2 regions of the Leucobacter fengyongliangi genome follow, and region 2 is predicted to be linked to the other one. Evidence: predicted binding sites of a transcription regulator. Region 2 holds the regulator's gene; the other holds the start of a gene.
The links. Region 2 encodes LexA, which represses DNA repair genes until DNA is damaged. Its sites were predicted from a motif close to TCGAACANNTGTTCGA; they were not measured.

Region 1 (11,829 bases), 130 kb from region 2:
AGCCGGGGGGCGAGGTCTTTCGCGACATCGAACTCAGCTGAGAAAGCGGCGATGGACTGAGCGCGCTCAATCGGCACGATATCCCAATAGAACTCGTCGCGATCGTCGGTGGTGAGAATCACATCATGCAGCGTGTAGGAAATGACATAGGTGTGTACGCCCCGCACGAAGTTGTCATCGCCGATCAGGATGATCCGGAAGGTGCCATCGTCTTCGGTGTCAAACGGGATGGCTGTTCCCGATTCGTCGGTAACCGAGATCTCGTGAGGTGCGGCATTGGCCTTTTCGTAGGTCAAGGGAAGTGCACGCACGATGCCGCGGTTTTGATCAAAGTCGGGAAAGACCGCCACGAGTTTCTCAGTGACCCGAGCCACTGCCCGGCCCTCCTCGTCAACGTCGAGTTGATAACTCACATGCCAACTGTCGTACACGAAATCGTCGACATCGGCGTGTGCCGGTGACGCGACCAGCACGACTCCGAGCGTCGTGAGAAGCGTCGTGAGAAGGATCCAGAGTCGCACCATTCCTCAAGAGTATGCGAATTCCAGTGATATGCTTGGCGGGTGCTGTTCGGTTTGCTTCTCCTTAGCTGCCGCGACGAGTCCTAGTTTCAGGCCTCCCTCGTCGCGGTGTTCGTGTTGGCTGAACAGAACCAAGAGCGAGAGAAGACAAGACCATGAAGAACATGCAGCAGCCGTCAGCGATGCCTATCCACAAGTATCGTCCTTACCACGAGATCATCGCGGTGGATCTGCCGGATCGAACGTGGCCCTCGAATCGCATCACTGAAGCGCCCCGATGGTGCGCCGTTGATCTGCGTGACGGTAACCAGGCCTTGATCGACCCGATGAGCCCCGAGCGCAAGCGCATCATGTTTGATCTGTTGGTGAAGATGGGGTACAAGGAGATCGAGGTGGGGTTTCCGAGCGCCAGCCAGACTGATTTCGACTTCGTGAGGCATCTCATCGAGGAGAATGCGATTCCCGACGATGTGACGATTCAGGTTCTCACCCAAGCACGCGAGCACCTGATCACGCGCACCTACGAATCGCTGATCGGCGCCAAACGTGCCATCGTGCATCTGTATAACTCGACGAGCATCCTTCAGCGCGAGGTTGTGTTTCGTGAGGACCGCGAGGGGATCAAGCAGCTCGCGCTCGAGGGCGCTCGGTTGTGTCTCGCGAGCGAATCAATCTGCGCCGACACCGAGATCTACTACGAGTATTCGCCAGAGTCTTACACCGGTACCGAACTCGAGTACGCGCTTGAGGTCTGCAACGAAGTGATCGAGGTGTTCCAGCCCACGCCTGAGCGCAAGGTCATCATCAACCTGCCCGCGACCGTCGAGATGGCCACTCCGAATGTGTACGCCGACTCGATCGAGTGGATGAGCAGGCGGTTGGCCCATCGCGACAACGTGATTCTGTCGCTGCACCCACACAACGATCGCGGCACGGCGATCGCCGCGGCCGAGTTGGGATACCTGGCCGGGGCAGATCGAATTGAAGGCTGCCTGTTCGGCAACGGCGAACGCACCGGCAACGTCGATCTCGTAGCGCTGGGTATCAATATGTTCACACAGGGAGTCGACCCGCAGATCGATTTCTCGCGGCTCGACGAAGTGCGGCGCACGGCCGAGTACTGCAATCAGCTTCGCGTGCACGAACGGAGCCCGTGGGCGGGAGATCTCGTGTACACGGCGTTCTCCGGATCGCACCAGGACGCGATCAAGAAGGGCTTCGAGCGCATGGCAGCCGACGCTGAGGCCGCGGGTGTGTCGGTTGACGAGCTCGAGTGGGCGGTACCATACCTGCCAGTGGACCCGAAGGATCTTGGCCGCTCGTATGAGGCCGTCATTCGAGTGAACTCGCAGTCGGGCAAGGGTGGAGTCGCCTATTTGTTGAAGACCGACCACTCACTTGATTTGCCGCGCCGCCTGCAGATTGAGTTCAGTGCGGTCGTTCAGGGCCTCACCGACACTGAGGGCGGCGAGGTCTCGAGTGACGATATCTGGCGTATCTTCCAAGACGAGTACTTGCCGGTGACCGGTGACGATAGTTTTGAGCGCTGGGGGAGGTACGAGTTGTTCCGCACCGCTACAACGAGCTCCGGTGACGGGGTGACGGAACTCACCGCTGACTTCCGGGTGGGTGATGATGTGCAGCAGTTCACGACCCGAGGTAACGGCCCGGTTGATGCCTTCATCAACGGGCTCAACACGGCTGGCCATAGGGTCACACTTTTTGATTACGTGGAGCATGCGATGAGCGGCGGTGGGGATGCTGTAGCCGCAGCCTATGTTGACCTGGATGTCGACGGTCAGCGTTTGTGGGGAGTGGGCATCGATCCCGACACGACCCGCGCCACGCTGAAAGCGATTGTGAGCGCGGTGAATCGATCGATCAAGTCGCAGGGCAACGTTGCGCTGGCAGAGTCGGTCGGCGCAGCCCGCTAGTTCGCGAGGCGATCGAAGCGGGGTGGGAAGCTGATTCCCACCCCGCTTCGTACGTATGTTCGACTTCTCGGCGTGTGCGCGGCCGGGTGCCAACACATCGCCGTAGGGTAGCCCTGTGATTGCATCGATTCGTGGTGAGGTCCTCTCAGCCGGTCCCGGCTGGGTGGTGGTGGGTGTTGGCGGTGTAGGAATGCGCGTTGAGGTTCCGAGCGGGCGCGTGAGTGCGTCACATCCAGGTTCGGAGCTCTCCCTCCATACCTCACTGATTGTGCGAGAGGACTCCCTGACACTGTTTGGGTTCTCGACGACCGACGAGCTCGAGGTGTTTGGCCATCTTCTTGCGGTGTCTGGCGTTGGGCCCCGCAGCGCACTCGGCGTGCTTGCGCAGATGAGCCCGGCAGAGATTGCGGCCGCTGTCCATGTCGAAGACGAGAAGCCGTTTCGGAAAGTATCGGGAATCGGCCCGAAGACGGCGAAACTCATTGCGGTCTCGCTCGCCGGAAAAGTTACTCCTGAGGCATACGGGATCCCGCGCAGCGCGGTGCCCGTGCAGGCCGAACATCACGAAGCTGATCCCGTCGAACTCGCGGTTGCCGACGTCGCTCAGGCGCTCATCGGCCTCGGGTACAGTGAGGCCCAGTCCGAACTTGCCGTGCAAGATGCGGTAGACGCTGGTGCCGCAACAGAAACGTCAGCGCTGCTTCGCGCGGCACTCGCGCTTCTCCAGGCTCCGAGAAGCCCCGGTCGTGGCACATCCGGCAGGATTGTACGATGAGCGTCGAGCTGTCACCTGAGATCGAGCAGAATGAGTTGGGCTTCGAAGGTGCCCTGAGGCCTGAGTCTCTGGAAGAATTTGTCGGCCAGTCAAAGGTGCGACGGCAACTTCGCTTGTTGCTTGATGCCGCCCAGATGCAGCAACGAACTCCCGACCACATCCTCCTCGCGGGTCCACCAGGGCTGGGCAAGACCACGCTCTCGATGATCGTGGCCACCGAGTTGAACAAGCCGCTCCATCAAACCTCAGGCCCCGCGATACAGCACGCTGGTGATCTCGCTGCTGTGTTGTCTGCCCTGACGCCGGGCGAGGTGCTCTTCATCGACGAGATACACCGCATGGCGCGCAGCGCGGAAGAAATGCTGTACCTGGCGATGGAAGATTTCAGGATCGACATCATGGTCGGCAAGGGTGCCGGGGCAACATCGATTCCTCTTGAGCTTGCGCCGTTCACCCTGGTTGGAGCCACGACGCGATCAGGTCTTCTCCCGAATCCGCTGCGCGATCGGTTTGGATTCACGGCACACCTTGAGTTCTATGCCGAAGACGAACTTGCCTCGGTGGTGCATCGCGCGGCGCGACTGCTAGGTTTTGACATCGCAGGTGCCGGGGTCGATGAGATCGCGAGTCGATCTCGTGGCACCCCGAGAATCGCAAATCGCCTCTTGCGACGGGTGCGTGACTACAGCCTGGTGCACGGAACGCCCGGCAATACTGAGGCGGTGCAGGCTGCACTGACCCTGTACGACGTTGATCAGTTTGGGCTTGATCGGCTTGACCGTGAAGTGTTGCGGGCAGTCGTTGAGCGGTTTGGAGGGGGACCGGTGGGGCTCTCAACCCTCGCAGTGTCGGTCGGAGAAGAAGCGGAGACGATCGAGGCCGTGGTTGAACCATTTCTCGTACGCACCGGTCTGCTCACGCGAACTCCGCGCGGGCGCATGGCAACCAGGCGTGGGTGGGAACACACGGGAATTCCGCTACCGGATACCCTATAGTCGTGAGGGTTGCGTAGCCGAACCTGGCTGCGCTTGCTCAGATCGCCCACCGAAAGGATCGCCGTGGTTCTCGACCCGATGTCGCTCATTATGTTTGGGCTCATTGCCGTGCTCATCTTCTTCATGTTCCGCAACGGCAAGAAGCGCCAGCGTGCCATGCAGGAATTGCAGAGCAACCTTCGCCCGGGGGCCGAGGTCATGCTTCAGTCCGGCATCTTCGCCACGATCGAAGATATTGACGACGAGGAGAATCGGGTGACCGTGCGCAGCGGCACCTCGACGCTCGTCGTGCACCGCAACGCGATTGGCCAGGTGGTCACTCCCGTCGACGCTCCTGCGGAGGAAGAGGCCGAGCTCGCGCCCGACGATGATCCTTCCTTTGGCGAGCGACTGGGTGACACCAGTGCAGAAGCGCCGAAAAATGACTTCGGTGCGCAGCCAGACGCTGACGGCGACAAGCCCAAGGGCTAGTATTTAACACAGAGAAGCGGGCGCGTGGCGTCCGCTTCTCTGTGTCAGTCCTCTCTCAGTTACAGAAAGTAGACGATTCGTGGCGCAGTCACCTGCTGTGAGACGAGCCCGGCGCTCGCTTACCGCCCTGTTGGTTATCGTTATTGCGCTCGTGGGTATCATCGCCCTCGGTGTCTGGCGTGGTGAGGCAACCTGGACTCCGAAACTCGCCCTCGACCTGCAGGGGGGAACGCAGATCCTGCTTGCTCCCACGCAGATCGACGGACAGTCGGTTTCAGGTGAGCAGCTCGATCAGGCAGTCGCAATCATCCGTCAGCGTGTCGATGCCTCTGGCGTAGCTGAGGCTGAGATCACGACGCAGGGCAGCCAGAACATTTCCGTATCGATCCCCGGGAAGGCCGACGAGGCGACACTCCAGCGCATCGAGGCATCGGCGAAACTCGATTTCCGCCCGGTGCTCTACCTCGGCCAGGGTACAACCGCGCCAACCGCCGAAGACCAGGCCGCCGCAGACACGGAGATTGCCGGTGATGGCAGCACGGTCACCGACGAATCTGGGGCTGCAGCCGAAGAATCCGCGCCCGGCGATGCTGCAGCAGAAGCGCCCGCAGCGGCTGATGCAGCTGTGGCAAACGTCGACCCGGATCCACTGCCAGACACCGCGTTTGACACGGCTTGGCTTACCGAAGGTCTGCTTGCAGAGTTCAACGATTTCTCTTGCACCTCGGAACAAGCGCTGGGTCTCAGTGAAGCAGCGACAGACCGCCCCCTGATTACTTGTGATCAATACGGTGTCTACAAGTACATACTTGGTCCGGTCGAGATGAGCGGCGAAACCATCTCCGATGCTTCAGCGATGATCGGTACCACCTCCACGGGGGCCACCACCGGCCAGTGGGTAGTCCAGATGACGCTGAACGACACGGGAACCAAAACGTTCGGTGAGATCAGCACCCGCATGTACGGGGCGACCCCGCCACTCAACCAGTTTGCGTTCGTTCTTGATGGGCTGGTCGTGTCGGCACCTGAGATGAACGGACAGATTCTCGACGGTCGCCCCTCGATTAGCGGATCATTCACTCAGGAGAGTGCAGAGGCACTCGCAGATCAGCTGAAGTTTGGGGCGCTGCCCATCGGCTTCACCGTGCAGAGTCAGGAAGACATCTCTGCGACTCTCGGATCGAACCAGCTCCAGGCAGGTCTGTTGGCTGGACTCATCGGTTTGATTCTGGTCGTCATCTACTCCCTGATTCAGTACCGGGTACTCGGATCCCTCACGGTTGCGTCACTCGCAGTCGCGGCGGTGTTGACGTACCTGCTCCTCGCGCTGCTCTCGTGGCGGCAGGGGTATCGACTGTCACTCGCCGGAGTTGCCGGCATCATCGTCGCGGTGGGTATCACCGCTGACTCGTTCATCGTGTACTTCGAGCGAATTCGGGATGCGCTCAGAGACGGCTTCTCGCTTGAAAACGCAGTGGAGAACGGATGGAAGCAGGCGTTCCGCACCATTCTCGCGTCAGACGGAATCAACTTCCTGGCTGCGGCGATTCTCTTCATTCTCGCGGTCGGCAGCGTACGAGGTTTCGCGTTCACCCTCGGACTCATCACCATTGTTGACATTCTCGTCGTCGCCCTGTTCACTCACCCCATGATGACGCTTCTGTCTCGAACGAAGTTCTATCGCGATGGTCATCCAGCATCTGGTCTTGACCCACAACAGCTGGGAGCCGTGTATCGCGGCCGTGCTCAGTTCCGGGCACCGGTCCTCAAGGGCACTGGAGCCGGAAAGAAGAATCAGGCTGCGGTGAAGGAAGCACACCGTCGGCAGACGATTGCCGAGCGGAAGGCTGCTGAGGCTGGTGCCTCACAGCCGATACAGACGGCTTCGACCGGAAAGGACAGCTAGCATGGCTCGTCGTTCATTTGCAGAGTTCGGGAACGCGCTCTACACCGGTGAGAAGTCGATTGACTTCATCGGTCGGCGCAAGCTCTGGTACACAATTGCAGCTGTGATGATCGTCATCGCTATCGTCGGGCCGTTCCTGCGAGGCGGCTTCACGTTTGGCATTGAGTTCACTGGTGGCAGCCAGTTCCAGATTCACACTGAGGGCGGAGAATCACGCGACCAGCAGGTCGCCGCGGATGCAGTTGAAGAGGTGCTTCCCGGTTCCGCGCCGCGAATTTCTCTGGTGGGGCAGACCGATATCAGGGTGCAGACTGAACAGCTTGACGAGGCGGAGTCACGAGAACTGAAGGGTGTCTTGGCCGATGCCTTCGGGGTGGACGAGGCAGAAGTTACCTCCTCATATATCGGAGCGCTGTGGGGACAGGACATCACGCGTCAAGCTCTGATCGCGCTCGTGGTGTTCTTGCTCTTTGCCACACTGGTCATGGCGCTGTACTTTCGTACCTGGAAGATGTCATTCGCTGCTCTGATCGCACTCTTCCACGATCTCATCCTGACGGCGGGTATTTACGGAATTTCCGGATTTGAGATCACGCCCGCAGCGATGATCGGTTTCCTCACGATCCTCGGCTACTCGCTCTACGACACGGTCGTCGTGTTTGACAAGATCCGCGAGAACACGGCCCCGGGCGAATTCACCGAGCGACGGACATTCGCAGAGACGGTGAATCTGGCGGTGAACCAGACGCTCGTGCGCTCAATCAACACCTCCGTTGTGGCGCTCCTTCCGGTAGCCTCGATCCTGTTCATCGGGGCGGTCGTGCTCGGCGCAGGAACACTGCGCGACATCTCGCTGGCCTTGTTCATCGGAATCCTGGTGGGCGCCTATTCAACGATCTTCATCGCCGCGCCGAGCTACGTTCAGCTGCGACAGAACGAAGCTGCGATCAAGAAGCACGATGCACGCGTGGAGAAGCTTCGCGCCGCCAATGGGCAACAAGATGCCGAAGGGGTGTTGGATTCCGACCCGGTCGAGGCCTCGACGAGCAAGGCGCGGGGCTGAGGCCTGCTCGGTTCGTGAAGCAGGCACCAAGTGGTGTAGCGTTCAATCAATCACGACGCAGGAGGTGAGGCATGTCAGGCAACGACCTGTCGCAAGCCGGTGCGTCATCATTGAAGCGGCTTGTCCCCAGGATTTTTTCGCGAGCAAGTTCACCGGGCGCGGTCGACCAACTCGTGCGTACGGTTCGAGCAGGTTGGCCGAAGGCTGACCTCTCGATCATTGAGCGCGCATACATCGTGGCTGAACGCTCCCATCGCGGGCAGAAGCGGCGGAGCGGCGAACCCTATATCACCCATCCGATCGCGGTAGCCCAGATACTTGCCGACCTGGGTGTTTCGCCGGTGGTGATTGCTGCGGCGCTGCTGCACGACACGGTAGAGGATACGGATTATTCACTCGCGCAGCTCACGAAGGAGTTTGGCGAAGAAATCTCGATGCTCGTCGATGGCGTGACAAAGCTCGACAAGGTGAAATACGGTGATTCTGCGCAGGCAGAAACTGTGCGCAAGATGGTCGTGGCGATGTCGAAAGACATTCGAGTGCTCGTGATCAAGCTTGCAGACCGGCTGCATAACGCCCGCACCTGGGGTTTTGTGACCGGCGATTCTGCGAGGCGGAAGGCGCAAGAGACTCTCGAGATATACGCACCACTTGCCCACAGGCTCGGCATTCAATCAATGAAGACTGAACTCGAAGACCTGTCGTTCGCGGTACTGAAGCCGAAACTCTACGCGGAGATCGACAACCTTGTCAGCCAGCGCAATCCCAAACGCGAAGAGTTGGTGGGCGTGGTCACCAACGCAATCGAGCAGGATCTGCGCGAGGCCAAGATACGCGGCGAGGTCACCGGTCGTCCGAAGGAACTCTACTCGATCTATCAAAAGATGATCGTGCGGGGCCGTGATTTTGACGACATCTACGATTTGGTTGGCATCAGGGTCCTGGTGCACTCTATTCGCGATTGCTACGGGGTCCTGGGGGCCGTGCACTCGAGGTGGACGCCGATTCCCGGCCGGTTCAAAGATTACATCGCGACTCCGAAATTCAATCTGTACCAATCGCTGCACACAACGGTGATCGGTCCCGACGGTCGCGCGGTCGAGATCCAGATTCGTACCTTTGAGATGCATCAGCGAGCAGAATATGGCGTGGCCGCGCATTGGAAGTACAAGCAGGGACAGGGGAGCGGCGCCCCACTTTCCAATGACATGGCCTGGCTTGCTCACATCTCCGATTGGCAGGCAGAGACAGAGGATCCGAGCGAATTCCTCGATGCACTCAGGTTTGAGATTGGCGCGAAGGAGGTCTACGTATTCACCCCGAAGGGTCGGGTCATCGGGCTTCCTGCAGGGGGAACGACCGTTGACTTCGCCTACGCAGTGCACACTGAGGTGGGCCATCGCACTATGGGTGCGCGGGTGAACGGTCGTCTGGTGCCGCTGGAAACCGGGTTGCAGAACGGCGACGTAGTCGAGGTGTTCACTTCCAAAGACCCGAACGCAGGCCCAAATCGTGACTGGTTGAACTTTGTGAAGAGCAAGCGTGCTCAAAACAAAATTCGTCAATGGTTCACGAAGGAGCGCCGTGAGGAAGCGGTTGAGCTTGGCAAGAACGAGCTCATGAAGGCCTTGCGAAAGCAGAACCTCCCGCTCCACCAGGTGATGAACTCCGAAGCGATCCAGCAGGTCGCGCTGCAGCTTCGCTACGTCGACGTGGCTGGCCTGTTTGCCGGGGTTGGCGAAGGCCATGTTTCGGCCCAGTCGGTCATCGAAAAGGTCACCGCGCTGGTGGATCGCGATGCCGCCTCCACGGATCCCGGTCTCGCCACGATCCCCGTTTCCGCACCGCTCCGCCCGGGCAAGTCAGTCTCGCACTCGGGTGTGGTCGTCAAGGGCGCGACGGATGTTCTTGTCAAACTTGCGAAGTGCTGCACCCCCGTACCGGGCGACGAGATCCGCGGTTTCATCACCAAGGGACAGGGTGTGTCGGTTCACCGCACTGATTGTCAGAACTTCCTGGCGCTGGAAAGGCAAGGGGACCGACTCGTTGATGTGGAGTGGGCACCCACCTCGCACAGCGTCTTCCTGGTGAATATCCAGGTCGAAGCCCTCGACCGTTCTGGCCTCCTGTCGGACGTGACCCGAGTGCTCTCAGAGCATCACGTCAACATCTTGTCGGCGACCGTGCAGACTTCGAGTTCGCGACTCGCTATCAGTCGTTTTGTGTTCGAAATGGGCAACACGATGCACCTCGAGCATGTGCTCAACGCGGTGCGTCGCATCGAGGGGGTCTACGACGCCTATCGCATGAACTCAGCCTGAGCTCGGGGCGAAACGGCGTCGCTTGGTTCAGTCAAGCGCAGCGTCAGTCTGCTGAGTGCTCGTCTCCGATGTGGTCGTCTGGTTGCCAGGATCTGAGAGTGCACCGCCGCAGCGCCCCCATCAATGAGGGGGAAGAGGAGCCGCAGAGCGACGAGTTCTGAGACGCCGAGTGGGGTGGAGTCGAACAGCAGGTCGGTCGCAGTGCGGAGCGGGCTCGTGACGGTGAACGGTCCGAAATGGCTGAGATCCGCGTCTGTCAGGCTCAGCTCTTGCACCCGCACCTGGGTCGACCGCGACTGCGTGTTCCGGGTTCGTGCGGGCATGCTCACGCGGAGTGGTCTCCCGGGGTCCCTCGCCGCACCCCAGATCCAGGCCGCAGTGAGATATGCCGCAATTCGATCATGCATGAGCCACGGTGCGAGTGCCGCAAGCCTGACACGCGGGCTATCTGGCCACCCCACCCCGCGCAGGCCTGGCCCGCACGGCACAAGAGTTCCACGAAGCAGCTCAGCCGAGCGAAGTGCCTCGGGCCACAGATCGAATCGGGGTGGGTCGGGTAACCCCCGGGCGGGGATCGTACGTTGCGCCGCGGTGTGCTGGACGTTCGTTGGGTGGGCGGTCATTCCTCCAGTGTGCGGCCGGAAGGAACCTCAAGTCGGGTATCCAGTGAATCTGTGGATAAGTTTCAGTCGCCGAGCGCGGAGAGCCACGATCGCTGCGTGGCAAGCGCGGCCTCGGCCTCGGCCTTGACCTTTGGGTCGGTCGCGGCAGCGATCTGGGTTTCCAGGTCAGCGATCGACGTCTCGAGTTGGCCGCGCAGGCCCTCACTACGAGCCTTCGTCTCGGGATTCGACTTCCGCCAGTGCTCGTCCTCAAGCGACTTGACGTGATCTTCGATCTTTCGCATCCCGCCCTCGATCTCACGGAGTGCCTCACGAGGAACGCGACCCACCTCGTCCCAGCGCAACTGCAACGCGGTGAGGCGCTTGCGGGCGGCGACTCGATCGGTCTCGGCGAGCAGTGGCTCGGCTTCGGCGAGAAGCGTCTGCTTCGCTGCCAGGTTCGCCGTGTGCTCCTCGTTAGATTGCGCGACCTCGGCGGCCTTCGCCTCGTAGAGCACATCCCCCGCGGCTTTGAAGCGAGCCCAGAGCTGGTCATCGAGCTTGCGACTCGCGCGGCCCGCTGCCTTCCACTCGTCGAGGAGGTTCCGATAGGCAGGGATCCCGTCGATGCCGCGCGGGGCGAGCGCCTCGGCCGCGGCGATGATCCGCTCCTTGCGCTGCTTGACTTCCTTGTTTGTGGCATCCATCTGAGCGAAATGCGCGCGTCTCGCCGAATCGAAGGTCTGCCTCGCGCTCCGGAAGCGCTTCCATAGTGCATCGGCTTGTGCTTTCGGCACCTGCGGACCGCTCCGCTGCGTCGTCTGCCAGGTGGTGAAGAGATCTTCAAACGCCTGACTGGTTTCTTTCCAGCGGATCTGCGCTTCGGGCTGACTGGCAAGGCCTTCCGCCTCCACCACGATGGCTTCTCGCTGTGCGAGCGCCGCCTGCTTGGCCGCTTCACGCTCAACCTGCTGCTTCTCGCCGAGTTCGTTTGCCTTGCCGCTGAGCTTCTCAACGCGGGCGCGAAGTGCGGCAATGTCACCCACCGCGGCTGGCTCGGTCAGCAGTACCTGCAACTTTGCAACGGTGTCGGCAATCTCGGCCCCGGCTGTTCCACGAGCGATGCGAGCCTCGAGAAGTGTCACCTGACCGGCGAGATCGGAAAACTTTCGCTCGAAGTACGCAATCGCCTCCTCTGCGGTGCCATCAGGGAACTGCCCGACCTCGCGTTCTGAGTCGCC
Region 2 (11,829 bases):
GAGCACATCGCCGGCATCGGCTAGGCGATCCACCTCGTGCTGCCACGGGTCGTTTCCGGTGGTAACGAACACCGTTTCGGTCAGATCCGGGCGATGCGTGAGCAGCTCGCGCACGGCCTGTGGCCCTTCGACCAGGAAGTGACCTTCGAGCAGGCGATCTTTTTTCCGTGCCAGCGCGGCGATTCTGCGTACCCGGGGGGATTTTGGATTTTCCATCACCGGCCCAGCCTAGCCGGGCAAGACCAAAACGGGCCCCGTCGCACACGCGACGAGACCCGTTTCACTTGCGTGACGACTTAGGCAGCAGCCTTCGGCGCCGAGGTGTCTTCGGGGAGAGCCTTCTTGGCAACCTCAACGAGTGCCGCGAACGCGTTCGGCTCGTTGGTGGCCAGCTCAGAGAGCATGCGGCGATCGACCTCAACGCCAGCAAGGCTGAGGCCCTGGATCAGGCGGTTGTAGGTCAGGCCGTTCGCGCGGGCACCAGCGTTGATGCGCTGGATCCACAGACGACGGAAGTCGCCCTTGCGCTTGCGACGGTCGTTGTACGCGTAGACGAGCGAGTGCGTGACCTGCTCTTTTGCCTTGCGGTACAGGCGTGAACGCTGGCCGCGGTAACCCTCGGCGCGCTCAAGAATTACGCGACGCTTCTTGTGGGCATTTACCGCCCGCTTGACTCTTGCCATTTCAGATCTTCCTTAAAAATTTGTGGGTAAACCGGGTGCTTAGCGAACGAGCAGCTTCTTGGCCTGCTTCACGTCGCCGGGTGAGAGCACCTGGTCGGCGTTCAGACGGCGTTTGCGCTTCGAGGACTTCACCTCGAGGTTGTGACGCATGCCTGCCTGCTGCTTCATGAGCTTGCCGGTGCCGGTCACCTTGAAGCGCTTCTTGGCCCCGGAGTGGGTCTTCTGCTTGGGCATCATTTCTCCTTGTTGTGGTGCGCCGCCTGGGCGACAACGTGAGTCACGACCGCGAGGGCCGTTGGTCTATTTCGCCGAATCCGATTCGGCGGGTTCGGAGTTCTCGGCGGCCTTACGAGTCGCCTTCTCCTCCGCGCGACGAGCGTTCTGCTCAGCTTTTGCATCGCTCTTGTTCTTCAGTGGGGCGATAACCATGACCATGTTGCGACCGTCGATGCGCGGACTGCTCTCGACCGTCCCGAACTCAACGATGTCTTCAGCGAACTTCTGCAGCAACCGCACGCCCTGCTCGGGCCTGGACTGCTCGCGACCGCGGAACAGGATCATGGCCTTCACCTTGTCGCCCTGTGCCAGGAATCCGATCGCGCGCTTCGTCTTGGTCTCATAGTCATGAGTGTCGATCTTCAGACGGAACCGCACCTCTTTCAGTACGGTGTTTGCCTGGTTGCGACGAGCTTCTTTTGCCTTCTGCGCAGCCTCGTACTTGAATTTCCCGAAATCCATAATCTTGGCGACGGGCGGCTTCGAGTTCGGGGCAACCTCGACGAGATCGAGATCCGCATCCGCCGCGAGGCGCAGTGCATGCTCGATCGACACGACACCAACCTGTTCGCCACTGGGCCCTACCAGTCGCACCTCGGGGACGCGGATTTTGTCATTCGTACGGGGATCGCTGATCGCCGGCTCCTCTGATCTCGTGTGCTGAACTCGCCCCGGACTAGGGCATTCGCAAGCTGAGATAGTGGATCGCGCACGCGCTTTCCAACACCCTTTTCTGCTGTCGTGTACGACGGGGTGTCAACAACCCGATAACCTGTATGTCGGTGCCGGGTGGGAGTAACTCCACTTGCGAGTTCCCAGCAAAATGCGGGGAACCTCAAGAATTCTAGCAGAACCGCGCCTTTCAGCCAACCGGAGTCATTCGGACCTGCGTTCAAGAAGAGGACAGCATGAGTGAAGACAACCTTTCCGACGCGAATCACCAGCCGATCAATGCGGAGCAAGCGGCGCGAGACATTGCAGATGTCGGCGCGGTAGAGGTCATCACCACAGCGGCGGTGCACCTACTCAGCGCGGCAGCGGTCAAGTGTGGACTCGCCGACGATCCAGAGAACCAGACCGACCTCGACGAGGCACGGAAATTGATCAACGCCCTCGCTGGACTCATCACTGCCGCCGCACCGGAGATCAGCGACATGCACGCGAGGAGCCTGCGCGACGGACTGCGATCCGTGCAGCTCGCGTTCCGCGAGGCCTCCAGCTTCCCTGACGCGCCGGGTGCGGGCCCGGGTGAGAAATGGACCGGGTCGGTTATTTAGTCGACACTTTTCCGCTCGTCTAAGCTGAAGCGATGCCTCACGGGTCACCGCAGCAAGAGAAGTCAGGCCCTTTGGTGCCTACCGCGCAAGTTCGCGCGGGCTTTCTCGATTCACTCGGGGTGGGCCTCGGGATCTTTCCGCTGGGAATCGCCCTCGGCGTGCTCGTGATTCAGGCCGGATTGCCCTGGTGGCTCGCGCCAGCGCTCTCGATCGGTGTCTTCGCCGGTTCCGTCGAACTCTTGCTGGTCAGCATGATCGCCGCGAGCCTCCCCCTCGTCACGATCGCGGCCGCGGTGCTTGCCGTGAACTTCCGGCATGTGTTCTATCCGTTGTCGTTTCCGATCACGATCGCGCGGCCCGGAATCGCACGCGCGTACTCCGTCTACGCCATGATCGATGAGGCGTATGCGACCTACGTCCTGCTCCCGCGCGCGGAGAACTCATCGCGGCGGATGATCACCGGTCAGCTGTTCATGCAGGCCTACTGGGTTGGCGGCGGGCTCGTGGGGGTGGCGCTGGCTTCGCTGCTTCCGGAACCCATCGAGGGGTTCGAGTTCGCGTTGTGTTCGCTCTTCATTGTGATGACTCTCGATGCGGCCCGCTCCCGGCGCGAGGTGCCTTCGGTGGTGCTTGCTGGCCTCTCAGTAACCATTGCGATGCTCGCGGTGCCCGGTGCCGAATTGCTCGCGGCGCTCACCATTTTCACCCTGATGCTGAGTCTGCGATATGCCTGGTCTCGCCGGCAACGGCCCGATGACGAGGTGACGCATGCCTGAGCTCTGGTACATGATTGCCGCCGTCGCGCTGAGCGGCCTCATCACCCTGCTGCTTCGAGCACTGCCGTTTGCCATTCTGAAGCCGCTGCGGAAATCGAAGTTCGTGCAGAAGCTCGGTCAGTGGATGCCGGTGGGCATCCTGTTGATCCTCGCGGTGGTCGTGCTGAAGGGGGAAATAGCCGCGCGACCGGAGAGACTCTGGGTGGTGGCCGTCGCGACCGCGGTCACGATCCTGGTGCATCTCTTCGCTGGACGTCGAGCCCTCGTCAGTATTTTCGCGGGCACCGGAGTGTACGTGCTGCTGTTGAACGCCTTCTAAACGCTTGCCCGTGGCAGCAACCGCATCGAGTCGACACGCTGGGCGATGGGTGTACTCACGGCCCATCTGTGTTGTGCGCGTTCGATGAGTTCGGTGAGTGCTTCGCGATCGAGCCCGGGCGCAACATGAAGCACCACGTCGATCTCGGGAGCGAGGAGCCTGGAGTCGGGATCACCCGGAAGCACCTCGACCGACTCAACACGGGGATCGTCAGCCACCGAGAGCTCGAACGCTTCAAGAACCCCGGGGTCAGCCCAGGCAGGCACGAGGTACCCGCCAAGAGCAAGTGCCTCGAGCCCGGTGCGGCGCACACCGAACTCCCGCGCGGGGCTCCCAGGATCCACAATAATTAGGTCGGTTTCCTCCTGCGCCGCGGCCAGCGCCACCTGCGGTGCGGGAACCGGGATGGGACGCGCCGTGGGGTTCCACGTGCGCATAGCGAGAACCGAACTGAAGACGGGCATGACGCGTCGGCCATCCGGGCCGGCAACCGTCACGATCGAAAGCTCTTGCGTTTTTTCGACGGTGCGCCCGTCTGGGGTCACTCCGAGGTCTCCGGCGTCGGCCAGCAGCGGGATGAGCACACGGCACTCAGACAGTTCCTGGAGGGCGAGCGCGGCCGCATGGGCCAGCACGTCACGATCGCGAGACGACGCGGCGGCCCGGAGCGCGTCAACCGCCCGCCCGAAGCCCTCCGGAGTCTCACCATCATCGTCAGCGAACGCTGTTCCGTGGTGCTCGAAGGTTCGGCCTCGCCAGGGGAACCCGGCCGAATCCCCTTCGCCCCCAGGCACGAGGCCGGCAGGCACACCCGTCGAACGGGGCGCATCCCCGGTTGACGGAAGACGCTGGATGACCATGGTGTTGGCTAGCGACCGGCCACGTCGAGCGCCGCGGCGAGAGTGAACGCACCCGCGTACAGGGCCTTCCCGACAATCGCGCCCTCGACACCCAATGGCACCAGCTCACGAAGTGCGGCGAGGTCATCGAGGCTCGAGACCCCACCCGATGCCACGACTGGTCGGTCGGTGCGGGAAGCGACCTTCTGCAGAAGCTCGATATTTGGCCCACGCAGGGTGCCATCCTTGGTCACATCGGTCACTACGTAGCGCGGGCAGCCTGCCTCCTCGAGCCGGTCAAGCACCTCCCAGAGGTTGCCGCCATCTTCGGTCCAACCGCGCGCAGCGAGAGTTTCCCCGCGAACATCGAGGCCGACAGCGATCTGCTCCCCGTATCGAGAAATGACCGCGCGTGTCCACTCGGGGTTCTCAAGGGCTGCGGTGCCGAGGTTCACGCGTTTCGCACCGAGCTCAAGTGCTGCTTCGAGGCTCGCATCATCACGAATGCCGCCAGACAGCTCGACCTTCACCGTCTTCGAGTTCTTGATGACTTTACGCAAGAGCGCCGCATTGTTGCCTCGCCCAAACGCAGCGTCGAGATCGACCAGGTGGATCCACTCGGCACCCTGCTCGATCCAATCGAGGGCCGCATCTACAGGGCTGCCGTAGTTGGTCTCGGTGCCCGCTTCGCCCTGGGTGAGCCTCACCGCTTTTCCGTCGGCGACATCCACTGCGGGCAGAAGTTCAAGCTTCGGGCTGTTACTGAGCTCGGTCATCGTGTTCCTTCACTGAAGTTAGAGCGAATTGATCCAGTTGCGAAGCAGGCGAATTCCGGCCTCGCCAGACTTTTCTGGGTGAAACTGAGTAGCGCAGAGGGGGCCATTCTCGACCGCGGCGATGAATCGCTCGCCGTGTTCTGCCCATGTCACCCGTGGCTTTGTCGACGGAGTGCGACCCTCGATGGTCCACTCTGTGGCTGCGTTACTGTGCACGAAGTAGAAGCGCTCGTGTTCGATTCCTGCGAACAGCACGGAGTTCTCGGCGGGCTGCACGGTGTTCCAACCCATGTGCGGCAGCCGGTCCGCCTGCAACTGACGCACCGTTCCCGGCCACTGTCCGAGCCCATCCGTTTCCACCCCGCGCTCGATGCCGCGGGCAAACATTACCTGCTCACCAACACAGATGCCCAGCACCGGGCGTCCTCCGGCAAGCCTCCTGTCGATCAGCTCGTCACCGTTCACCGCGGTGAGCGCACGCATGACCGCGTCGAACGCACCCACTCCGGGCACGACCAGTCCATCTGCCTGCATCACGGTCTCAGGATCGCGGGTAAGCGTGACCTCAGCACCAGCGCGCTCAAGCGCTTTGACCGCCGAGTGCACGTTGCCCGAACCGTAGTCGAGCACCGCCACCTTCTTGCGGGTCACAGCGCGCCCTTGGTTGACGGCACCCCCGCGACCAGCGGATCGCGTGTCTTTGCCTGCCGGAATGCGCGGGCAAAGGCCTTGAACTCCGCCTCAGCAATGTGATGCGGATCGCGGCCCTCAACCAGTCGGATGTGGCACGTGAACCGCGCATTCAGGATCAGCGCCTCGAAAAAGTGGCGCACCATGCTGCCGGTGAAGTGCCCACCGATTAAGTGAAACTCGAACCCCGCGGGCTCTCCTGAGTGCACCAGATACGGGCGACCGGAAATGTCAACGACAGCTTGCGCGAGAGCCTCATCGAGGGGCACCAGGGCATCGCCGTAGCGCGAGATTCCCGACTTGTCTCCAAGCGCCTCGAGGAGAGCCTGCCCGAGCACGATTCCCGTGTCTTCGACCGTGTGATGCACATCGATGTGGATATCGCCAATCGCGCGTACGGTGAGATCGGTAAGCGAGTGCCGCGCAAACGCCGTCAACATGTGATCGAAGAACGGCACTCCGGTCTCGACATCTGCCTCGCCGGTTCCGTCGAGGTCGACCTGCACGCTGATCTGTGACTCGCTGGTGTGGCGGTCGAGGGACGCGGTGCGTGGGGATGCGTTCATATCGCTAAGCCTACCGCTCAGCAGAAGTGAGCGCGGTGAGCGCAGTGATGAGCATCGTCGTCTCGTTCTCGGTGCCGGCGGTGATGCGCAAGTGCCCGGGAATGCCCAGATCACGAATCAGGATGCCCTCAGCGAGCAAGGCCTCGAAGGTCGCTGTTGGGTTCGCAAAGCCGCCGACGAGAAGAAAGTTTGCCCCAGAGGGGTGCACAAGGTACCCCAGTTCACTGAGCGCTCTGGCGAGGCGATCGCGCTGCACGCGAATATCTGCCACCGTGGCGAGCATCTCGCTTGCGTGTCGGATGGCCGCCATAGCCGCCGCTTGTGTCAGCGCCGAGAGATGATATGGCAGGCGCACCAGTTTGAGGGCATCGACCACTGCCGGATCTGCCGCAAGGTACCCGAGCCGCACGCCTGCGAACGCGAACGCCTTGCTCATCGTGCGTGAAACCAGGAGGCGCGGACGACCCTGGAGTAGCGTTACCGCACTCTCGCGCTCGGCATCGAATTCGTGATAGGCCTCGTCAACAACCAGAATGCCGTCAAACGCATCGTAGGCAGCAGTGATCGTGTCGAGATCGAGCGGGGTACCCGTCGGATTATTCGGACCACAGAGTATGGCAATGCTCGGAGCGTGCAACCGGAGCGTTTCCGACACAAAATCGGGAGTTAATGCGTAGTCTGCGGGGCGCTCCACCGGCACCCACTGAGTGTCGGTGCCATCGGCGAGCAAGGGGTACATCGAGTACGTCGGAGTAAAGCTCAGGAGGCTTCGCCCGGGTCCACCAAATGCCTGCAGAATCTGCTGCAGCACCTCATTCGATCCATTCGCCGCCCACAACTGCGAGGCCGTCAACCCATGCCCGAGATACCCGGCGAGCGCCTCGCGCAGCTCCACGAAATCGCGATCGGGGTATCGGTTCACGCCGCGAACCGCGCGGGTGAGTTCCGCCACAATCTCGGTGATCACCGCTTCAGGAATGGGATGCGTGTTCTCGTTGACGTTGAGACTCACAGCAACTGGGTCTTGGGGCGCGCCGTACGGGGTCTTCCCCACGAGATTTTGGCGAAGCGGGAGATCTTTCAGGCTGGTCACCTGACCAGTCTAGAACTCGCGCAACTCCCCCACAGACACGAAGTGACACGCCGACCTACGAATCTAGGCCCAAGTCTGTCGCACTCACTACCCCGTCAGCTCCTGAATAACGCAGCGGCACAGCGATCGGCTGCCCCGCCTGCACTCCCGAGCCGCCCAACTGATTCAGACGAACCAGCTCGGCAACCACATCGCGTGGGTCTGCATTCGGATCAAGCTCCGTAGCGACAGACCAGAGTGACGCACCGGGCTGCACTACGACATAACCAAATTCGGCGGAGCTTGCTTCGCTCGTCGCAACCGCTTGAGTAGCGCCGAAGATCGCAGCGGACGCGACCAGCCCGGTAATGAGAGCGGCGAGCATCACCCCGAATACCACCCGACCGCGGCGGGTGAGCCGCATCCGGGGGCTCTGGTGCGCAGCCGACCGAGACCGCGCCTCCTCCAGTGAAACAACTGTGGCGAATTGTGTTGCCCCGGAAGCCGTCTGAATACTCATGCGCTCGTCCTTTCGGTTTCACTGCTCGAACACATTCACATGTATTTCGAACATTTGTTTCGAACATACCTTCGAATAATCGAAACTGCAAGCCCTGGTTCCGCGTATGTTTCGCAACTATTCCGCGACACTCGTACACATATTTGCCCGGATTCGAACAAAAGAACTATGGTTTCGATTACTGGCTTCACTGAACCAGACACCACCGACATTCACGTTGGTGTTGGGGTGACACGAGAGTTCGTCTCAGATGACACCGCGATCCACCGCTATTTCCGGGAGGAACCCGTGACCACACAGGCGCAGCACCCCAAGCCGCTGTCGGAGAAGCAACAGATGATCTTGGAGTTCATTTCTCGCTTCATCGCAAGCCGGAGCTTCCCGCCCTCCATCCGGGAAATTGGCGAGGGAGTCGGCCTCTCCTCGCCTTCGAGCATCACCTATCAGCTCGATCAGCTCGAGCTTGCGGGCTTCCTGCGACGGCATCCAAATCAGAACCGGGCGATCGAACTCCTGACAGTCCCTGAGGCCATCGAGGCAGACGTCTCAGACTTCCCGACGGTGCAGGCAGAAGAGACCGCCTATATTCCGCTTGTTGGTCAGATTGCCGCCGGTGTGCCGATTACCGCCGATCAGCACGTCGAAGAACTCATGCCCCTACCGCGCGCGCTCGTCGGAGACGGCGACCTGTTCATGTTGCGTGTCGTCGGAGATTCGATGATTGATGCCGCAATCTGCGACGGCGATTTAGTGGTTATCCGACAACAACGCGATGCAACAAACGGCGACATTGTGGCCGCGATGCTTGACGGGGAAGCGACCGTCAAGGTCTTTCGTCGCCGCGACGGTCACACCTGGCTTCTGCCGCGCAACAGCGCATTCGAACCCATCCTCGGCGACCATGCCGAGGTCCTCGGCAAGGTCGTTGCCGTGTTCCGCTCGGTGTAAGGCCGGCCTCTCGACGGGCGATCAGAATGGAGCAACCGTTCAGGTCCGCGCGTTTCGACTTTCGTCGACAGGTGCCGCGGTCGAGGGTGCGAGCGGGTGCGGAGTGACGTGCCCGAGCGCGCGCAACACCGCGGTGACCTGCTCGTGACGGTTGAAAGTGTAGAGATGAATCGACGGCGCGCCACCCGCGAGAAGCTCCCGGGCCAGCTCAACCGTGTGCTCAACACCCAGTTCTGGCGAGGTGCCCCCCGCGGCTTCGAGCGCCCGCACCAGTTGCGGCGGTGCCGGGCGTCCTGCCAAATCTGCCACCTTACGCAATTGGCCCAGGTTGGACACCGGCATCATGCCGGGCAGAAGTGGGATATGCAGGCCCGCCTGCCGCGCCTCCTCCGCGAATGACAAATACTCCTCGGCGTGGAAGAACAGCTGAGTGATGCCGAGTTCAGCTCCGGCCTCCTGTTTTTCCACAAGCCAGGCAATGTCCTCGCTGCGGGAGCGCGACAACGGATGGCCGTTGGGATACACGGCCACAGCGATGCGGCCCGCGTTGGACGCTGCGGGAATCTCGGCGCGCATCTCAGCGATGAGTCGAATCAGGTCGACGGAACTGAGTGAAGCCGTCACCTCGATGTCGTCTTCGCTCAGCCCACGCGGGGGGTCGCCGCGAAGTGCGAGGAAGTCGTAGATACCCGCCTCATGCGTTTCAGTAATGACGGCGCGCACCTCGTCGCGCGTCATGCCCACCGTCGTGAGGTGAGCCATGGGCAGCGCGTCGGTGTACTGCCGCAGGTACTTGAGGAGATCAAGCGAGGCATCGCGGGTTGATCCGCTCGCACCGTAGGTCACGGAGATGAACTCCGGCCCCGCTGCGGCGAGGTGCTGCACCGCGTGCCCGAGCGCCAGCGCTGCGGCGGAGGTGCGCGCGGGGAAAACTTCGAATGAAAAGCGCAGTGGCGCCGGGGCACCAGGGGCGGGCTTCTCGAGCGACACGCGGCGCCTCCAACTGATTGCGAGTAGTGAATGCATTGAGCCTACAGAGGTGGATCTGCCCGCTCGAAACCGACTGCAACAGTCGGCAGAAATATGACCTCGGCGAAGCTACTGGCTCCCAAGACATGCGCCAGGCGGCCGCGACGGCCCGTCTAGCCGGAAGGAGGCGTGCTCAGAGTGAACGGCTCGAGCTTGGCGAGCGTCTCTCCGCTTACGTATGCCCGAACACGGGTGCCTTGCTCGACGTACTCCGTCTCGAGTACCCGGTTTCGCTCGTGCAGCTCGGCGACCAGGTCGCCTCGTTCGTAGGGCACGATGACGGTCACTTCTCGATCGGGAACGGGCAGCGTCGCGTCGATTCGGGCCTTCAACTCGGCGATGCCCTCGCCGGTGCGGGCTGAGACGAACACCGCGTCGGGTGCGAGCCCGTGCAGCACCAGCCGCTGTGTGTCGTCGATCAGGTCGGCCTTGTTGAAGACCACGATCTCGGGGATCGACTGCGCCTCGACCTCCGCGATCACCTGGCGCACGGTCTTCAGCTGCGCCTCCGGTTCGGGGTGGGACGCATCAACCACGTGCACGATCACGTCGGCCCCAGCCACCTCCTCGAAGGTGGAACGGAAGGCTTCAACGAGCTGATGCGGCAGGCTCCTGACAAACCCAACGGTGTCAGTGAAGGTGAAACTGCGGCCATCCGAGGTTTCCGCGTGTCGCACCGTGGTGTCGAGAGTGGCAAAGAGTTGGTTCTGCACGAGCGCCTCCGCGCCCGTGAGTCGGTTGAGCAGGCTCGACTTCCCGGCGTTGGTGTAGCCAGCGATTGCGACCGATGGCACCTCGCCGCGTTTGCGGTTCGCTCGCTTGGCCTCGCGCGCCGGAGCGAACTCAGCGATCTGCTTGCGTAGCTTCGCCATTCGCGTGTTGATGCGGCGCCGATCAAGCTCGATCTTGGTTTCACCCGGACCGCGTGAACCCATGCCGGCCCCGGCAGCGCCCACTTGCCCGCCTGCCTGCCGCGACATCGAGTCGCCCCAGCCGCGCAGACGCGGCAGCAAGTACCGCAATTGTGCGAGCTCAACCTGAGCCTTACCTTCGCGACTCTTCGCGTGCTGGCTGAAAATATCGAGGATCACCGCGGTACGGTCGATCACCTTCACCTTCACGACATCTTCGAGTGCTCGGCGCTGGCTCGGCGCGAGTTCGGTGTCAGCAACAACGGTGTCAGCTCCCTCCGCCGCCACCATCTCGGCAAGCTCTTGTGCCTTCCCCTTGCCGAAGTAGGTCGCCGGATCAGGGTTTGCCCGACGCTGGAGCAAGCCGTCGATGACTCGCGCCCCGGCAGTCTCAGCGAGCGCCGCGAGCTCGCGCAGCGAGTTCTCAGCGTCCTCCTGCCCATGCTTTCCATTCGAACTGTAGACACCAATCAGAATGACATTTTCCAGTCGCAGCTGCCGGTACTCGACCTCCGTGACGTCTTCGAGTTCGGTCGAGAGCCCGGGCACGCGCTTGAGTGACGCGCGTTCTTCGCGTTCGAGCCGAATCGAGTCGAGGTCTTTCCCCAGTTGGTCGTGAGCCTCAGCGCCGAGCGCCTGCGCGCCGCCGGTGAGGTCGCGAATCACCGTGGCGTGGCCGACACCCTGGGCGCGCGCCAACACCCGGTCAAGCGGATCTCCAGGGTCGTGCGAAGCTGGGGTGTTCGGCTGATCCGCTGCTGTGGAGGGCGATTCTGATTTGGTCATCTGAATTCCAGTCTAAGTCGGGACGTGGTTTTCGGCCCTGCTGTTCACCCACAGCGCACCACACCCGTGGGGCACGCGCCCGGTGAGACTGAGATACTGGGTCGGTGACACAGCACTACTTCTCAGAATCCCCAGTCGGCGATGCCAGGCAGCGCGAGATCGAGGTCGAGCTCGCCGGAGCACCCAGGCTGCTCGTGACCGCGGGCGGCGTCTTCAGCCCCGAACACCTCGACCAGGGAACCGCGGTGCTGCTTCGCACGCTGGAGAAGGCATCGCACGGCGCGACACCCCTCGCGGGGCCGCTGCTCGACCTCGGGTGCGGATGGGGTCCCCTCGCCCTTTCTGCAGCGCTAACCCACCC

Region 1: ruvA (Holliday junction branch migration protein RuvA) is a predicted target of LexA. The motif match lies at 2,503-2,518, and genes of this name have one in related genera.

The regions. Positions count from the first base shown of each region.
Region 1 covers NZ_CM126356.1:1,622,181-1,634,009, reverse strand. The annotation lists gene ACTNFK_RS07850 (DUF2207 domain-containing protein) at 1-524, opposite strand, end outside; gene leuA (2-isopropylmalate synthase) at 677-2,455, shown strand; gene ruvA (Holliday junction branch migration protein RuvA) at 2,571-3,230, shown strand; gene ruvB (Holliday junction branch migration DNA helicase RuvB) at 3,227-4,225, shown strand; gene yajC (preprotein translocase subunit YajC) at 4,289-4,696, shown strand; gene secD (protein translocase subunit SecD) at 4,794-6,602, shown strand; gene secF (protein translocase subunit SecF) at 6,604-7,665, shown strand; gene ACTNFK_RS07815 (RelA/SpoT family protein) at 7,737-9,986, shown strand; gene ACTNFK_RS07810 (hypothetical protein) at 9,965-10,609, opposite strand; gene ACTNFK_RS07805 (DUF349 domain-containing protein) at 10,672-11,829, opposite strand, start outside.
Region 2 covers NZ_CM126356.1:1,756,650-1,768,478, forward strand. The annotation lists gene ACTNFK_RS08385 (TrmH family RNA methyltransferase) at 1-216, opposite strand, end outside; gene rplT (50S ribosomal protein L20) at 297-683, opposite strand; gene rpmI (50S ribosomal protein L35) at 723-917, opposite strand; gene infC (translation initiation factor IF-3) at 984-1,595, opposite strand; gene ACTNFK_RS08405 (DUF1844 domain-containing protein) at 1,868-2,236, shown strand; gene ACTNFK_RS08410 (AzlC family ABC transporter permease) at 2,269-3,012, shown strand; gene ACTNFK_RS08415 (branched-chain amino acid transporter permease) at 3,005-3,331, shown strand; gene ACTNFK_RS08420 (SseB family protein) at 3,328-4,191, opposite strand; gene priA (bifunctional 1-(5-phosphoribosyl)-5-((5-phosphoribosylamino)methylideneamino)imidazole-4-carboxamide isomerase/phosphoribosylanthranilate isomerase PriA) at 4,200-4,946, opposite strand; gene hisH (imidazole glycerol phosphate synthase subunit HisH) at 4,965-5,597, opposite strand; gene hisB (imidazoleglycerol-phosphate dehydratase HisB) at 5,594-6,202, opposite strand; gene ACTNFK_RS08440 (histidinol-phosphate transaminase) at 6,213-7,295, opposite strand; gene ACTNFK_RS08445 (hypothetical protein) at 7,351-7,794, opposite strand; gene lexA (transcriptional repressor LexA) at 8,131-8,742, shown strand; gene ACTNFK_RS08455 (methylenetetrahydrofolate reductase) at 8,782-9,732, opposite strand; gene hflX (GTPase HflX) at 9,885-11,468, opposite strand; gene ACTNFK_RS08465 (class I SAM-dependent methyltransferase) at 11,573-11,829, shown strand, end outside.